2 linked regions of the Simiduia agarivorans SA1 = DSM 21679 genome follow. Each later gene encodes a partner of the first gene's protein in a complex. Links are inferred from orthologs where the notes say so. Each region holds a gene or a part of one and is shown on either strand. Other genes may lie near its edges. The genes, in order: dinB and dnaN.

What was found.
Region 2: the proteins of dinB (region 1) and dnaN are in contact, whole or in part, in a solved structure (PDB 1OK7), measured with the Escherichia coli proteins. The link is inferred for Simiduia agarivorans SA1 = DSM 21679 from one-to-one orthologs.

What each region holds. Positions count from the first base shown.
Region 1 is NC_018868.3:1,847,927-1,856,571, forward strand. What follows is about bases 15-2,880. They hold dinB (DNA polymerase IV), read right to left. Parts: upstream 2,050-2,880; coding sequence 979-2,049; downstream 15-978. Other genes in these bases: M5M_RS08160 (hypothetical protein), read right to left, coding at 15-753; M5M_RS20140 (hypothetical protein), read left to right, coding at 2,441-2,880. Outside these bases: more of M5M_RS08160, read right to left, coding at 1-14; more of M5M_RS20140, read left to right, coding at 2,881-3,055; M5M_RS08175 (LysR family transcriptional regulator), read right to left, coding at 3,310-4,188; M5M_RS08180 (acyl-CoA dehydrogenase), read left to right, coding at 4,337-5,527; M5M_RS08185 (CaiB/BaiF CoA transferase family protein), read left to right, coding at 5,543-6,727; M5M_RS19465 (hypothetical protein), read right to left, coding at 6,735-7,361; M5M_RS08195 (flagellar brake protein), read right to left, coding at 7,406-8,089; M5M_RS08200 (efflux RND transporter permease subunit), read right to left, coding at 8,086-8,645. UniProt on the Escherichia coli protein: Poorly processive, error-prone DNA polymerase involved in translesion repair and untargeted mutagenesis. Copies undamaged DNA at stalled replication forks, which arise in vivo from mismatched or misaligned primer ends.
Region 2 is NC_018868.3:2,739,454-2,748,041, reverse strand. Bases 1-2,809 are described here. They hold dnaN (DNA polymerase III subunit beta), read left to right. Parts: upstream 1-757; coding sequence 758-1,861; downstream 1,862-2,809. Other genes in these bases: recF (DNA replication/repair protein RecF), read left to right, coding at 1,900-2,809; dnaA (chromosomal replication initiator protein DnaA), read left to right, coding at 1-669. In the rest of the region: more of recF, read left to right, coding at 2,810-3,003; gyrB (DNA topoisomerase (ATP-hydrolyzing) subunit B), read left to right, coding at 3,019-5,433; M5M_RS12190 (lysophospholipid acyltransferase family protein), read right to left, coding at 5,492-6,205; gmhB (D-glycero-beta-D-manno-heptose 1,7-bisphosphate 7-phosphatase), read right to left, coding at 6,211-6,780; glyS (glycine--tRNA ligase subunit beta), read right to left, coding at 6,784-8,588. UniProt on the Escherichia coli protein: Confers DNA tethering and processivity to DNA polymerases and other proteins. Acts as a clamp, forming a ring around DNA (a reaction catalyzed by the clamp-loading complex) which diffuses in an ATP-independent manner freely and bidirectionally along dsDNA.

The sequences.
Region 1 (8,645 bases):
GGCCATCAGGGCCGCCATATCATCCGCTTCGGCAGCGACTTTGCGCTGTTTAGCGGCTTCACGGGCGGCTTTTTCCTCGGCGAGCGCGGCCTTGATCCGACGCTCTCTTGCAGCCGCCGACTCCACCTTGGCCTTGCCGCCGGAAGCCGGTTTCCGGCTGCTGGCTTTGGACGCAGAACGAACGCTTTTTGCGGGGCCCGAGGATTTCAGCTGGGATTTGCGTCGCGCTTCAATGCTGGCAATGAGTGCGCGCATATCGGCCGCATCTTCGGTGCTTTTGGTTTGCCGCAGAGCCACCGATGTGGTCGCCGGGTTTACCGGCACGGGATCGGGCGTCTGAAGTGGCTGTGGCTTCTGCTTCTGTTGCAGTTGTTGCTGCTCTTGCTGCTGACGCCGATCCTGCAACCAGCCATCCAAATCGTCATCCGCGTCTTCATCCGTGCCTTCCAGAAGGGATTTATCAATGGTGGCGGTGACTTCTTTGCGCTGAGTGACTGAGCGAATCAATTCTGCCTGTAATTCCTCCTGTGCTTCGCGACACAGGGCAGACAATTCGCGCGCATTGTCCGCATCAGCGTACTCCGCCACGTCAAAACCGTCCGCCCCCTCAGTCCTGAGCAAATCATAAAGCGGGCCCGGCACCCCCTCCTCGGCCTGAGTGAGCAACATTGCCCAATGAAAATCCAAATCCACGCGACAACTACCCACAAAGGCCCGTCCACTGGCCTTGTGTGTGGCGGAAAACACAATCACAGACTTACTACCTCAAGTACATCGGTTCTGAATAAGTGCCGGCAGGTTTCACCGGCGAAAGGCGCGGGATTATAGTGGCATGAATAAAAATCACCAGATTGACAGCTGCAGAGGACTAAGTTAACGAACGGTGCCAGACTACAGATCCACGATCGGGGGTCGGCGCGTTATGCCTGCGATCTACCTTCTATATATAGGCGCCAATATGATTTTTTCAGGGGCCCGTTAAAACAACGCCAATTGGGCGCCGGCGTCACCCTGTCGCGGTGCTAACTTTACCCCTATCCCCAAGAGCCGGACCGGAAGGTTGTGGCGATCCAGCGCCTCTGAAAACAGACTCTTATACAGGCACGCCCCAGGTTTAATACCCGCTCTGGCCAAGGTGGTTACAGAAAAGTCCGAAAATTTCACTTTGACAAAACAGCCAGAGATGAACAGGCCAGACTCGATTTTCTGCATTCGTTGATCAAGCTCAATAAGCAGGTCGGGCACCCGTTCAAGGCAGGCATCCCGACCGATCAGATCTGTTGCATAAGTGTGCTCGACGCTCATGCTCTTGCGGGTACGCGTCGCGGCGACAGGACGATGATCTATTCCCCGACACAAGGAGTACAGGCGCGAACCAAAGCTGCCAAAGTGGGAAACCAGCTCCATTTCACTCCGGGCCTGCAGATCCTTGCATTGATGAAGTCCCAACGACTGCATTTTGGCCGCGGTCACTCGCCCAACACCAAATATCTTGCTTACCGGCAATCCAGCGACAAACCCGGCCACCTGCGCCGGCTTGATGACACACAGGCCGTCAGGCTTATTCCAATCACTGGCAACTTTTGCCAGGAACTTGTTAGGTGCCACGCCGGCAGATACCGTGATTCCCACCGCAGCGCGTACCTCTTTTCTGATTGCCTCCGCTATCAAGGTGCCACTGCCAGACAACAGTCCGCTGTCGGATACGTCCAGATAGGCCTCATCCAATGACAATGGCTCAATGACCGACGCATAATGAGAAAAGATCTCATGCATATCCTTCGACGCCTGCTTATAGACTTGAAATCGATGAGGCATCAGCACCAGATGCGGGCAAAGTCGCAATGCCGTCGCAGTCGGCATTGCAGAATGGATACCAAAACGCCTCGCTTCATAGTTACAGGTTGAAATCACACCCCGGCCACTCGCGCTACCACCGACAGCAATAGCTTTACCCACCAATTCAGGGTGATCCCGCAACTCCAACGCCGCATAAAAACAATCGGCGTCGATATGAATAATTTTTCGGACTGAAGGCTTATCGCTCATACTGTAATTATATACAGGCCAAATGCCGTGCGCGAGATAAAAAAGTTTTGACCGGTGCTTTGCCAGCGCCCGAAAAGGGAATTCAATCCAACAAATAACGAAGACCAGAACGTTCGTTTTCCGGGTTTCTTTGGCCTGTTTCGGGAGCCATTTTGTCGATCCGAAATCGGGCGCTTTTTTTTAAAAAAAGCACCCGCAAAGCCAACCGACCCCTCAACTGAAGAAAAAAACATATTTTTTTCAAATAAATTGGTTTTTTTTCAACTTTTCAGCAGATTTTTTTTGTAATTTGCTTGAATTTTCACCACAATTGCTTAACGTATACACGCCGAACCTTTTTTTCTTAAACAGCTGGCATTTTTTTCACAAAAACAACCAAGGAAAATACACCATGGCTGCACGTAAAACCAAAGCTGCTAATCCAGTTGCAGAACTGGAAAAACAACTGGCAAAAGTCCAGGCCGACCTGTCCAAAGCTCGCGCCAAGCAGGAATCTGATGCTTCCAAGGAAATTGCTACCCTGAACAAGGCAGCCACCAAAGCTGCCGCCGACGCCAAAAAAGCGGCTGCTGCCCTCGCTTCTGCCAAGAAGAAGAAGAAATCTGCAGCCTCTGTTAAGGCTGTTGAGAAAGCTGCTGCTAAAGCCGCTGCTGCCAAAGCCGCTGCTGCTGATGCAAAAGCCGCTGTTACCGAAGCCAAGGCTGCTCTGAAAGCCATTAAGGCTGACAACAAGGTTGCCGCCCAGCTGGACAAGGCTTACGCCAAGCAGCAGGCTGTAATCGCCAAGAAGAAGAAGGCTGCAGAGAAGAAAGCCGCAGCCAAAGCCAAGGCCAAAGCCAAGAAAGACGCGGCCAAAGCCAAAGTAGCGGCCAAGAAAGCCGCCATCAAAGCCAAGGCTAAAGCCAAAGCTGACAAGGCCAAAGAGAAGGCCAAGGCCAAGAAAGCCGCCGCTAAAGCCAAAGCCGCCGCCAAAAAAAGCCGCTGCCAAGGAAAAAGCCAAAGCTAAGAAAGCCGCCGCCAAAGCCAAAGCAGCTGCCAAAAAAGCCGCTGCCAAGGAAAAAGCCAAAGCCAAGAAAGCCGCTGCCAAAGCCAAGAAAGCTTCCAAGCCTAAGGCCAAGAAAGCCGCCAAGCCAAAAGCTGCCAAGAAAGCCGCCAAGCCAAAAGCCGCTAAAAAAGCCGGTGCCAAGCGCGGTCGCAAGCCAAAGGCTAAGTAAGACCTGATAGTGCTATGAGAAACGGGCACTCAGGTGCCCGGTTTTTTTATTGTGTCGCGTTTCTCTCTACCAGAAAGTCCACAAATGCCTGGTTTGCCAGGGAAAGATACCTGTCTTTTCGCCATGCGATTCCCAATTCCAACGGTTTGGCACCACTGATCGGCACGCCTTTTAACGCAGGTTCCGCACTGGCCATCATTTCCAACGTCAACGCTACCCCCTGGCCCGCAGCAACATACTCCGTCATCAGACGCAATAAATTGGTTTCGAGTGCAATCCGCAGGGCAACACCCCGCTTTTGTGCCTCGGCTTCTAACCAATCTCGCAGAAAGTAGCCTTTGCCGTACACCACCAATGGTTGCGCTAATAAATCCTCCAATGCGACCCGTTTACGTGTAGCCAGAGGGTGCGAAGGCGACATGCAAGCCACCAGATTCTGGGCGATCAACTGACATCCGGCCAACTGCGAGGGCAATTCGCGCAGATTCACTACCGCCATATCGATATCGCCCGCCAACAACCGCGCTTGTGCTGCCCGAGTGCCTTCTCCGGACACCTCGAAATCGATCGCAGGATGGCGGGCACGGAATTCAGCAATCAAAGACGGTAAAAAGTAAGAGCCCACCATAGCCGACGTGCCCAGTCGCACCTTACCTCGTTTAAGCCCACCCAAATCCGACATTTCCAGGCGGGTTTGCTCGAACTGTGCAATCAGTTGACGCGCACGGGACAACAACACCTGCCCCTCCGCTGTCAGCGTTGATCGCCGCTCTGTGCGATCAAACAGCTGGACACCCAATGACTGTTCCAGCTTTCGGATTGACACACTGATAGCGGACTGCGCAATGTGAAGCTGGTTCGCTGCGCTGGTAAAACTGCCGGAGTCGGCCACAGCGATGAACACATGAAGTTGCCTGATATCCATGAACCAATCTCTTTAATGTATGACTGCCATACATATTATATATTTTTTATATGAAAATGCCTTTGCTACACTCTCCAGTCATGTAGCGGCCCATCTTGGCCGTATCCCAAAGACCTTTCGAAGCCGGACCTGAATCCTGAGGTGCATTATGAGCGCGCAAAACCACTGGGCGAAAAATTTTGACTGGGCCGATCCGTTCCTGATGGATCTGCAACTCACTGAAGAAGAACGCATGGTGCGCGACACCGCCCACCAGTACGCGCAAGATAAACTGCTGCCCCGCGTGCGCGACTCATTCCGTAATGAAACCACCGACCCCGCCATTTTCCGCGAGATGGGCGAACTGGGCTTGCTCGGCTCGCCTCTGCAGGGCTACGGCTGCCCGGGGGTGAGCTACGTGAGTTATGGTTTGATTGCACGCGAAGTCGAGCGCGTAGACTCCGGCTTCCGCTCCATGATGAGCGTACAGTCATCCTTGGTAATGTACCCGATCTACGCCTACGGCTCGGAAGCACAGAAAGAAAAGTACCTGCCAAAACTGGCAAGCGGCGAATGGATCGGGTGTTTCGGCCTGACAGAGCCCGACCACGGCTCGGATCCCGCCGGCATGGTGACACGGGCACGCAAAACCGACGGAGGTTATCGTCTGAGCGGTGCAAAAATGTGGATCACCAACTCGCCCATCGCCGATGTATTCGTGGTGTGGGCAAAAGATGACGAGCAGGTCATCCGCGGTTTTATTCTCGATAAAGGCATGAAAGGTCTGTCCGCGCCCAAAATCGAAGGCAAACTGGCGTTGCGTACATCGGTCACCGGTGAAATCGTAATGGACGATGTGTTTGTGCCAGAAGAAAACCTGTTGCCCGGCGTGACCGGCCTGAAAGGCCCGTTCGGTTGTCTGAACAGCGCTCGCCTGGGCATTTCATGGGGTGCACTGGGCGCAGCCGAAGCCTGCTGGCACTCTGCGCGCGACTACACACTGGAACGCAAACAGTTTGGCCGCCCGCTGGCTGCCAATCAGCTGATCCAGAAAAAACTGGCGATCATGCAAACCGATATCAGCCTGGCGCTGCAGGGCTGCCTGCGCGCCGCACAATTGAAAGACCAAGGCCAACTGGCGCCCGAGCTGATCTCCTTGCTGAAGCGCAACTCTTGTGTAAAAGCGTTGGAGATCGCCCGCGAAGCCCGCGACATGCACGGCGGCAACGGTATTTCCGATGAATACTGCGTCATGCGCCACATGGTCAACCTGGAAGTCGTCAACACCTACGAAGGCACCCAGGACGTTCATGCGCTGATTCTGGGCCGGTCTCAAACCGGCATCCAGGCCTTTTATTAATCGAAGCAATCGATGATGAACACGCCTTTACATGGTTTAAAGGTACTGGATATGTCCCGCATTCTGGCTGGCCCCTGGGCCGGTCAGTTGCTGGCAGATCTGGGGGCCGATGTGGTGAAAGTCGAACGTCCCGGTGCGGGTGATGACACCCGCCATTGGGGCCCACCCTACCTGAAAGACCGCAATGGCGAGGATACCGAAGACGCGGCTTACTTTATGGCCGCTAACCGGGGCAAGCGCTCGATCGCACTGGATATCACCCAACCGGACGATCAGAAAATCATCCATCAGCTGGCGCAAAAGGCCGATGTGATTCTGGAGAATTACAAAGTCGGCGGGCTCAAAAAATACGGCCTGGATTACGACGCGCTCAAGTCAGCCAACCCCCGGCTGGTGTATTGCTCAATCACGGGCTTTGGCCAAACCGGCCCTTACAGCCAGCGCGCGGGCTATGACTTCATGATCCAGGGTATGGGCGGACTCATGAGCATTACCGGCGAGCCCGACGGAATGCCGGGCGCAGGGCCTCAAAAAGTGGGCGTTGCGGTCACCGATTTGTTTACCGGCCTGTATGCCACTATTGCAATCCAAAGTGCACTGCTGGAGCGCGAACGCAGCGGTCAGGGGCAATACATTGATCTGGCGTTATTCGACGTGCAGGCGGCAGTGCTGGCGAATCAGGCCACCAACTACCTGGTGGGCGGCATCACGCCAAAACGCATGGGCAACGCACACCCGAATATCGTTCCCTACCAGGCGTTTGCCACCGCCGACGGCCACATGATCCTGGCAGTCGGCAACGATGGACAGTTCAAAAAATTCTGCCAGGCAGCCGGCAAACCCGAACTGGCAGACGACCCTCGTTACGCGACCAATCCGGCCCGCATCGCCCACCGGGAACACATTTGTGCCGAAGTCGCCGCACTGTTGGCCGCCAATACCACACAAGCCTGGTTAGACCTGCTGGAACCCCTGGGTGTCCCGTGCGGGCCAATCAATTCAGTCGATCAGGTGTTCAGTGACCCGCAAATACTGCACCGCGGCATGCGCGTTGAGCTGGAGCACCCTGTCACGGGCACAGTGACTTTACCCGGCAACCCGATTCATTTCGGCAGAAGCGATCTGAACCTGCGTCAGGCACCGCCCAAACTGGCAGAGCACCAGAGCGAGGTTATAACGGATTGGCTGAACGGCGATTAAACCCGTCTTACCGGCCCGGCTGATTGGCCGCCCTTGGAGCGATCCGGGTGGTGGCAGAGGCAATGTTTTCGCCGTCACAATAAGCGGTGTATTCCAGCGGTGCACCGGCAATATCAGTGGCGTCGAAATGTCGCTCAAAGTAGAAATGCGCGCCGGGGCTGCCATCGCGTTCAAACTCATCTATCCGGCTGGCGCGCCAGTTCTCAATGCTGTCCAGCCAGGACAGATCTTTCATATTAACCAGTTCTTCCTGCCAGCGGCTCAGGCAATGCTCATAAAACGGCCGCTCCAGAATGCTGGGGTCGTAGTCGACCTTGGCTTCCCCACTACTCACATCCAACGACGCCAGGGTCAGTCCATCGTATAACAACAGAAATGTACGGCTGTTTTCATCGCGACAGGTAATGCCGAACACAGGGTGCTCGGGCGTGCTTTTGGTCCGTGCGATTTCACCGCGAACCAGCGTAACACATCGATCGGTAGCCACTGCAGACTCGGCAACCGCTCGTAATGACGTCCAATGCAAGGCATAGCTTTTAGGCAGCCAGAGTCGATTGATATCCAGCTCAGACGCAAGCGTGAGCGGTGCACTCAGCAAAAAGCTAATTGAACATGCAAGAAGAGTTTTACGCATACCGCTCCAGCCCCTGATGAATAACCGGGCCGGACAGGCAGGGTTCAGGTACCGGAGCCGGCCATAATGGAATATACAAAAGCATAGAGCATCAACCGTTGCTTCTCCTCCATTTCGAGAAACTCCACGCCATACACGGCAGGATGACCGGATGCCATTTCCTGTGTGCTGCGCTCTACCCTCGCGCGCACCACCGCCTCGAGTGACAAAGTGCCGGAAAACTTCACCAGTTCAATCTGACTATTCAGCGTGATCACATCGCCCACTTCGGCGATGGGCGCAGTGAGCGCAACTCTCGCGCCAAGTACGCTGATATCGGAGTAGAGCCCATCCGCCGTAGCCGTTTGCAGCCCCTGGGTTACACTGGCCGACACCGGCAATTGCAGCTCGATGCGGGTAGCCCCGCGGATTTCCTTAAAACTCAGGCGGGCAGGATAGCTGAGGAAAATCAGCGCCTTCGGATGAGTGATAATCTGTTCAACCTGGCTGGCAAACGCCAGAATGCCATTGCCCGCCATGATTTTCACCAACAGCTTCTGCCCAGAGCGAATACTGGAGGCCTTGGCCGCTTTCGGTAAGGTCACCAACAGGTATTCACCGGGCACACAGCCCACCAACTTTGACGCAAATTTAAACGGCGAGCCGCCCGCACTGGCGCCTTCCAGCGCCAGCGGATACCCGAAAGGCAGCTGATACTGCTCAAATGTCTTACTTCCAGACTCACTCATTCACTGACGGTCACTTTGCGATTGGGGTCGATTTTATCCAACAATTTCAACGCCAGCACTTTCAAACGAGCAGGCAACAGCAGCATGGCTGGGGTCACCAATAGCGTCAGAATTGTTGAGAAGATTAGACCATAGACAATCGCGCTCGCCAACGGCACCCAGAAGCTGGCCACAACACCACCTACAACCACATCGCGCCCGATCAGGTCCACCGACATATTGGTTGCAATAGGCAACAACCCGAGAATGGTCGTGGCGGTGGTCAGAAATACCGGCCGTAGGCGCTGCGCACAGGCCATGACAATGGCGTCAATGGGCGCCAGATCCGGCTGTTTTTCCCGCAGGTGATTAAAGGTATCAATCAAAACAATATTGTTGTTCACCACGATCCCGGCAAGCGCGACTATCCCGACCCCGGTGAGAATAACACTGAAGGTGGATTGGGTTAGCAGCAAACCAAGCAAGACCCCGGCGGTCGACATGATTACCGCTGAAAGAATCAGGGCGGCCTGATAAAAACTGTTGAACTGGGTCACCAGAATAATAAACATGAGAA
Region 2 (8,588 bases), 900 kb from region 1 along the record:
TCGCAGGAAGAGTTTTTCCACACCTTTAATGCGTTATTAGAGGGTGGGCAGCAAATCATTCTGACCTGTGACCGTTATCCCAGGGAGATTGAAGGGCTAGAAGAGCGATTAAAATCGCGCTTCGGTTGGGGATTAACGGTGGCTGTAGAGCCGCCGGAGCTCGAAACCCGGGTGGCCATCCTGATGAAAAAGGCGACTCAGCAAAATCTGACATTACCTCATGATGCCGCGTTTTTTATTGCCCAACGGATACGTTCCAATGTGCGAGAGCTCGAAGGCGCGTTAAAACGGGTTGTCGCCAATGCCAGTTTTACCGGCAGACCGATAGACGTGGAGTTGGTGAGGGAGTCACTCAAAGATCTGTTGGCGCTGCAGGATAAACAGGTATCGATCGATAATATCCAGCGGGTAGTGGCGGAATATTACAAAATAAAAGTCAGCGATTTGCATTCCAAGCGGCGCAGTCGGTCTGTTGCACGTCCTCGCCAGGTAGCGATGAGCCTGGCCAAAGAGCTGACCAACCACAGTCTGCCGGAAATCGGTGAAGCCTTTGGCGGTCGCGACCATACCACGGTGTTGCACGCGTGCCGTAAGATCAAAGAGCTGCAAGAGGAAAGCGCTGATATCCGCGAGGATACAAAAAATTTGCAACGGCTGCTCACCAGCTAAAAAGCCCGGAACGCCTGCAACAACCGCAGAGTAATCTGGATATAATAAGCCCAAACTGACCTATTAGATTTCCTATAAGAGAGTGGTTATGAAATTTACAGTATCGCGGGATGCGTTGTTAAAACCGTTGCAATTGGTCGCCGGTGTGGTCGAGCGGCGTCAGACGTTGCCGGTCTTGTCTAACGTATTGATCGTGTTGGATGGCGAAAAACTGTCACTCACCGGTACTGATCTCGAAGTGGAAATTGTGGGGCGGATTCAGCTGGAACACCCGGGTGATTCTGGTGAGATTACCGTGCCTGCGCGTAAGTTACTCGACATCTGTCGCTCATTGCCCGATGGCGCTGATATTGAATTCAAAGAAGACAACCAAAAGCTGATGGTTAAGAGCGGCCGTAGCCGTTTTACGCTGTCTACCTTGCCGGCCAATGATTTCCCCAATGTAGAAGATGGGCCCAGTGATCTGTCGTTCACCTGCCCGCAAAAAGATATCAAACGTTTAATTGATAGCACGTCCTTTGCGATGGCGCAGCAAGACGTTCGCTATTATCTGAACGGTATGCTTTGGGAGGTTACGTCCGGTCAATTGCGTGTGGTTGCGACGGATGGCCATCGTTTGGCCATGTGCACGCGCACCATGGAGATTCAAAGTGCGGAAAAAGTTCAGGCGATTCTCCCCAGAAAGGGCGTGATTGAGCTTGCACGTCTGTTGAGTGATGGTGACCAAACAGCAGAGGTGGTGCTAGGTGCTAATCATGTGCGAGCCGTAACCACGGATTTCACCTTTACCAGCAAGCTGGTGGACGGCAAGTTCCCCGACTATGAACGCGTCCTTCCCAAGGGTGGTTCACGGGTGATCATCGGCGTTCGGGAAGAGTTGAAGCAGGCGTTTGGGCGCACGGCCATCTTATCCAATGAAAAATACCGTGGTGTTCGATTGCAGTTAGAAGCTGGCCAGTTAACCATCGTAGCCAACAATCCAGAGCAGGAAGAGGCAGAAGAAACTGTAACCGTTGATTATACCGGTGAGTCCATGGAAATCGGATTCAATGTCAGTTACCTGTTGGATGTCACTAATGTGTTGAATACAGAAAACGTCAAAATAACGCTTGCCGATTCCAACAGCAGCGCCTTGCTAGAGGCGCCGGAAAATGGTGATTCGGCCTACGTTGTAATGCCAATGCGCCTGTAATCAACAGCGATAGGGCGACCGTTCAGGTCGCCTTTTTTATGTCTATCGATACTCTTCATATCCAGCATTTCCGCAATATCACCGCGGCTAAACTGCAGTTTCACCCTCGGATTAACCTCTTTTTTGGTGAGAACGGCGCGGGTAAAACCAGTGTTCTCGAAGCCATATCCTTGTTGGGGCGTGGTCGATCCTTTCGTTCTCATAAACTGAAGCCACTCATTCAGACCGATCAGCCGTCTGTGGTCGTTTTCGGGGTGATCAAAGCCCAGGGGAGGGCAGATAAGCTCGGTGTAGAACGTAATCGACGGTCACAGGACCAGTTCAGGCTCAATGGTGAAGCTGTCGGGTCGGCGGCAGAGTTGGCGAAAGTATTGCCCGTGCAAAGTATTTATGCAGACACCTTTGAGTTAATCACCGGCGGGCCGGGCGAGCGGCGTCAGTTCTTGGATTGGTTGGTGTTCCACGTGGAACAACAGTTCTTCCCGGCCTGGCAGCAGGTCCGCAGGGCGCTGAAACAGCGCAATAGTCTGCTGCGTTCTGGTAGAATAGAGGCTTCTGCATTGGCTGTCTGGGACTCGCTGCTGGCAAAGGAAGCCGGGCTGTTGGATCAGTGTCGGCAGCAGGCTTTCACGCGATTTAAAGATGCTTTTAACGCGCTTAAGGGCACGGTCCCGGCATTGGCTGATCTGACCCTTGAATACCACCGTGGTTGGCCTGCCGACCAGAATCTGGTTGATGTGCTGCAAGAAGGGTTAGACAGGGATCGAGCATCCGGCTACACCCTTCTTGGACCACACCGGGCGGATTTGAGAATACGCTTGAACAGGGCGCCTGCAGAAGAGTTTCTTTCTCGTGGTCAGCAAAAAATACTGGCCTGTGCACTAAAAATCAGCGCTGGCCAGGTATTTCAGCAGACGACACACAGAACCTGTGTATACCTGTTGGATGATCTGCCAGCGGAACTAGATGAAGAACATAGGCAACTGCTTGCGCAGTGGCTGTTAGCGTTGGATGCCCAGATATTTGTGACCGGCATAGACCCTGGGCAATTGACGGGCGCCTGGCAGGCCTTGGGCGTTTCCTTCGACTTGTTCCACGTGGAACAAGGTGTGATAAGCAAATTAGAACAAAATAATGGTTGATTTGGAGTGACCTGAATGTCCGAACAGAAGAACTATGATTCGTCCAGTATTAAGGTCCTGAAAGGCCTGGATGCCGTTCGTAAGCGTCCTGGCATGTATATCGGCGACACGGACGATGGCACCGGCTTGCACCATATGGTGTTCGAGGTGGTGGATAACTCCATTGATGAAGCGCTGGCAGGCTACTGCTCCGAAATCCGCGTCGTCATTCACCCTAACGAATCCATTTCTGTATCCGATAATGGCCGTGGTATCCCTACTGAAATGCACGAGGAAGGCGTTTCAGCAGCGGAAGTGATCATGACCGTGTTGCATGCTGGCGGCAAGTTCGATGACAACACCTATAAGGTGTCTGGCGGACTTCACGGTGTGGGTGTTTCGGTAGTAAATGCCTTGTCCGAAGAGCTGAAACTGACCATTCGCCGTGGTGGAAAGATCCATGAGCAGATCTACCATCATGGCGTGCCACAGGGCCCATTGACGGTGGTTGGCGACGCGGCGACTACCGGTACGCAGGTTTACTTCAAGCCATCGGCGAACACCTTCACCAACATAGAATTCCATTACGATTACCTGGCCAAACGTCTGCGTGAACTGTCTTTCCTGAATTCAGGCGTGCGTATCGTACTGAAAGACGAGCGCACCGGTAAGGAAGAGGTCTACGAGTATGCGGGCGGTCTGCATGCTTTTGTGGAATACCTGAACGTCAATAAGACGTCTATTAATAAAACCATGCATTTCAATACCCAGCGCGAAGATGGTATAGGCGTTGAGGTGGCACTCCAGTGGAACGACAGCTTCCAGGAGAATATTTATTGCTATACCAATAATATCCCTCAGCGGGATGGCGGTACTCACCTGGCAGGCTTCCGCGCTGCACTGACGCGCGGCCTGAATACCTATATCGAGAAGGAAGGTCTGGGCAAAAATGCCAAGGTTGCCACCACCGGTGACGACGCCCGCGAAGGTTTAACCGCGATCATTTCAGTCAAGGTACCGGATCCGAAGTTCTCCTCACAAACCAAAGACAAATTGGTTTCCTCTGAGGTGAAAACCGCCGTGGAGCAGGAGATGGGCCAGGCATTTACGGACTACTTGTTAGAAAACCCCGGTGATGCCAAAGCCGTGGTGACCAAGATGATCGAAGCGGCCCGTGCCCGTGAGGCGGCCCGTAAAGCCCGTGAAATGACCCGCCGTAAAGGTGCGCTGGATATTGCCGGTTTGCCCGGTAAGCTGGCAGATTGTCAGGAAAAAGACCCGGCATTATCTGAAATCTACCTGGTGGAGGGTGATTCCGCCGGTGGATCCGCCAAGCAGGGCAGGGACCGCCGCACGCAGGCTATTTTGCCTTTGAAAGGTAAAATCCTGAACGTTGAAAAGGCCCGGTTCGACAAAATGCTCTCGTCTGCAGAGGTGGGCACCCTGATCACGGCGCTTGGCTGTGGCATTGGCAAGGAAGAATTTAACCCGGAAAAGCTGCGTTACCATTCCATTATTATCATGACGGATGCGGACGTGGATGGTTCCCATATCCGGACCCTGTTATTGACCTTTTTCTTCCGTCAAATGCGTGAGCTGGTGGAACGTGGGCACATTTTCATTGCCCAACCGCCGCTGTATAAGATCAGCAAGGGCAAGCAGGAACAGTACCTGAAGGACGATGAAGCACTTACCGCCTATCTCACGCAAGCGGCCCTTGAAAATGCCTCTTTGCATGTAAATGCCGAAGCGCCTGGTATTTCAGGCGAAGCGCTGGGTGCTCTGGTGGAAGAATACCGTCGCGTCATGCGCATGATTGATCGCCTGTCGCGGGTATACCCGGCAGAAGTACTCGAATCGCTGGTATACCTGCAAGGCATTGATACGGCGACATTAACGGATGAAGGCTCGGTAGCCGCCTGGTGTGACCAGCTCAATGCCCGACTCGCGAATGTGGCTACCGGCACGCACCGTTTCCAGGTCAAAGCACTGGAAAACGGCGAACGCCATATTTATGAACCCTGTATCGAAGTGATCGCCCATGGTGTGCCAACTGACTACACCCTTGGTCAGGATTTTCTGGGTGGGCGCGAGTACGCTGCTATGGTTGCTCTGGGTGACAAGCTCAATGGATTGCTGGAGCCTACCGGTTTCATCAAGCGTGGCGAACGTACCTTTGCCACCCAAAGCTTCAAGGCAGCCCTGGAATGGCTGATGGGCGAATCCCGTCGTGGATACAACATTCAGCGCTACAAAGGCCTGGGTGAAATGAACCCTGGTCAATTGTGGGAAACCACCATGGATCCGGAAAGCCGTCGCATGCTGCGGGTTACCATCGAAGATGCGGTGGCTGCTGACCAGATCTTTACCTGTTTGATGGGGGATCAGGTAGAACCCCGGCGTGATTTCATTGAGACCAACGCCCTGAGCGTGGAAAATCTGGATGTGTAAAAACATCCGGTAATAAAAAAGGCGGTCTAAAGACCGCCTTTTTTATTACCTACAATGCTTAACCGGCAATGCGATGCAGTTCTTGTTCGATCCACTGACGGGCTTGTTCTGTGACCTGTTTGCTGTTGTTTCCCTCGGTCTGAAGGCTTGGACCAATACTCAATACCACATGCCCTGGGCGCTTTTTCCACTGACGGGTGGGCCAAACGGTGCCGGCGTTGTGTGCAACCGGTACGATGGGCACGCCGGCCGCGCAGGCAATATCGGCGCCGGAGCGGGCAAAGCTGCCCAACTCACCGGGTGCTTTGCGTGTGCCCTCAGGGAAGATCAACACATGATTACCGCTGGCGAGGCGGGCCTGCCCTTGCTCCTTCACCGCTTTTAAGGCTTCTCTGGGGTTGCTGCGATCAATCGCGATGGGTTCCATGGCCCTCAATCCCCAACCGAATACCGGGATGTTTAACAACTCCCGTTTCAGTACCGTTGAAGCCGGGCTGAACAAGTACTGCAATGCCAGGGTTTCCCAGGCTGACTGGTGGTTGGACAACACCACGCTCGGACCGCTGGGAAGGTTTTCCCGACCGCGGATTTCATAGGTCGCTCCGCAGGTGATTTTCAACCACCACACAACGAGTCGATTCCACAAGGTCACAAAGCCGGACCGCCAGCGGTAGCTGGTAACCGGCCATAGCAACAAGCCGGTAAAACTGAATACCGGCAGAGACAGCCAGTAGACCGTGTAAAACAACAAATTCCTTAGTGTGAGTAACAAGGTGCTTATCCGTAAACTGTTTGTATGTGGTGCGCTGCAGCGGCGAGATCTTCGCAGACAACCAGCTTGTTCGCCCAATCAGGTGCCTGCTGTTCGATACTGGCCTGGGTTTTACGGCCTTTGCCCGTGAGCACCAGAATGGGGTCACAGCCTTTACTGATGCCTGCTTCAAGATCCCGCAAGCTATCGCCAACCAGCGGTACACCCGAAGCACTGGTATCAAACTCCGCTTCGATGGCGTCGATCAGCCCGGGCTTGGGTTTGCGGCAGTTGCAGCCGTCGTCCGGCCCGTGGGGACAATAAAACACCGCTGATAATGCCCCACCCTGGCTTTCCACCAATTGGGCCATTTTGGCGTGCATGGCTTCGAGATCATCGAGATCGAACAAACCACGCGCCAATCCCGATTGGTTGGTGGCAACCACCAGCGTAAAGCCGGCCTTGGACAAGCTCGCCATGGCATCAATGGCGCCGGGCAGGGGAACCCACTCTGATTCGGATTTGATGAATGCATCCGAGTCTTCGTTGATCACGCCGTCCCGGTCGAGTATCACCAGTTTGAGGTTGTCGTCCATGCATCAGGCCTTGGCTGGAACCAGCTGGGAAATGTCGGCAACTTCCAGAAAAAGAGCGCGAAGTTGCTGTAATAACGCCAGGCGATTGTTCCGCAGGGCGTCGTCGTCAGCCATCACCATCACCTGGTCAAAGAAGGCGTCTACAGGAGCCTGGAGGTCTGCCAGGTTGGTGAGTGCCAACTTATACTCACTCTGATCAAACAGGGGCTGGGTGCTGGCGCGTTTTGCAGCTATTGCCTCAGCCAGGGCTTTCTCCGCCGGCTCTGCCAATAAGTCAGTATCGATAGCGTCGGCCGGCAGTGAATCAAGCTTGGCCAGGATGTTACCGACCCGCTTGTTGGCGGCAGCCAGCGCCTGGGCTTCCGGCAATTGACTGAAGGCATGCACGGCCTGGACGCGATTGTCGATATCCAGCGGTTGGGTCAATGATTTTGCTGCGACAGACAGGAACACTTCGGTGGCGATACTGGCTTCTTCATACCAGGCGCGGAAGCGTTCAAGCATGTAACCCACCACCTGGTCCACCAGGCCGTTGGCCTCCGGCAATGGCTGATGCTGTTCAATCGCGGCCTGCACCAGTGCCTTCAGGTCCAATGGCAGCTGCTTCTCTACCAGCAGGCGCAACACGCCGAGACTGGCGCGACGCAAGGCAAACGGATCCTTGGAACCCGTGGGTAACTGGCCAATGCCGAAAATGCCCACCAGTGTGTCGAGCCGGTCGGCCAATGCCAATACGGTGCCGGTGGTGGTTTCTGGCAGCGCGTCGCCGGCAAAACGTGGCAGGTATTGCTCATTCAATGCTTTGGCCACTTCTTCGGACTCACCATCGTTGAGCGCGTAGTAGTAACCGGCAATACCTTGCATGGTATCGAACTCGCCCACCATATTCGTGACCAGGTCGCTTTTACAAAGCTCTGCCGCCCGCCGGGCGGCAGCGGCGTCGGCGCCCAGTCGCTCAGCGATGACGTGTGCTAAACCGGCGATGCGCTCGGTTTTGTCGTACAACGTGCCGAGTTGCGCCTGAAACACGATCGTCTTCAATCGCTCTCGCTGGGTATCCAGGCGGGTTTTTTTATCGGTTTCAAAAAAGAAAGCAGCGTCAGACAGGCGGGGTCGGATGACGCGTTCGTTGCCGTCGATGACCTGCGCGGGATCTTTACTCTCGAGGTTGGCCACAGTGATAAAGTACGGCATGAGCTTGCCGTCTTTATCCAGCACGTGGAAGTATTTCTGGTGCTCGCCCATGGACGAAATCAGGGCTTCGGCAGGTACCGCCAGAAAACGCTCTTCGAACTTGCCGGCAAGCGCCACCGGCCACTCCACCAATGCGGTCACTTCATCCAACAATGCCGGGTCCATCTGCGCAACGCCACCCAACCGTTTGGCCTGGTCATTGACTTGTTGCACGATGGTTTTTTGCCGGGCATCGAAATCCGCCATCACGTAACCCGGCGACTGCAATTGCGCGGCGTAATCGGTGGCCTTTTCCAACACCAGGGTGCGGTTGCAATGGAACCGGTGGCCACGGGTTTCACGTCCGGCGGTCAGACCCATCACGGAGCCTTCAATCACCTCGTCGCCCATTAACATCACCAACCAATGCACCGGCCGGACAAACTCCTCCCGCTTGGCGCCCCAGCGCATGCGTTTGGGAATCGGCAGTGCGTTCAAGGCGTCGTTAACCATCGCGGGAATCAATTGAGCGATAGCATCGCCGCCTTTGTTGATCTGTGCGAACAGTTTGTCTGCTTTGCCGTCATTTTTGGTGATCAGTTGATCAGCCTTGAGGCCATTTTTATCGGCAAAGG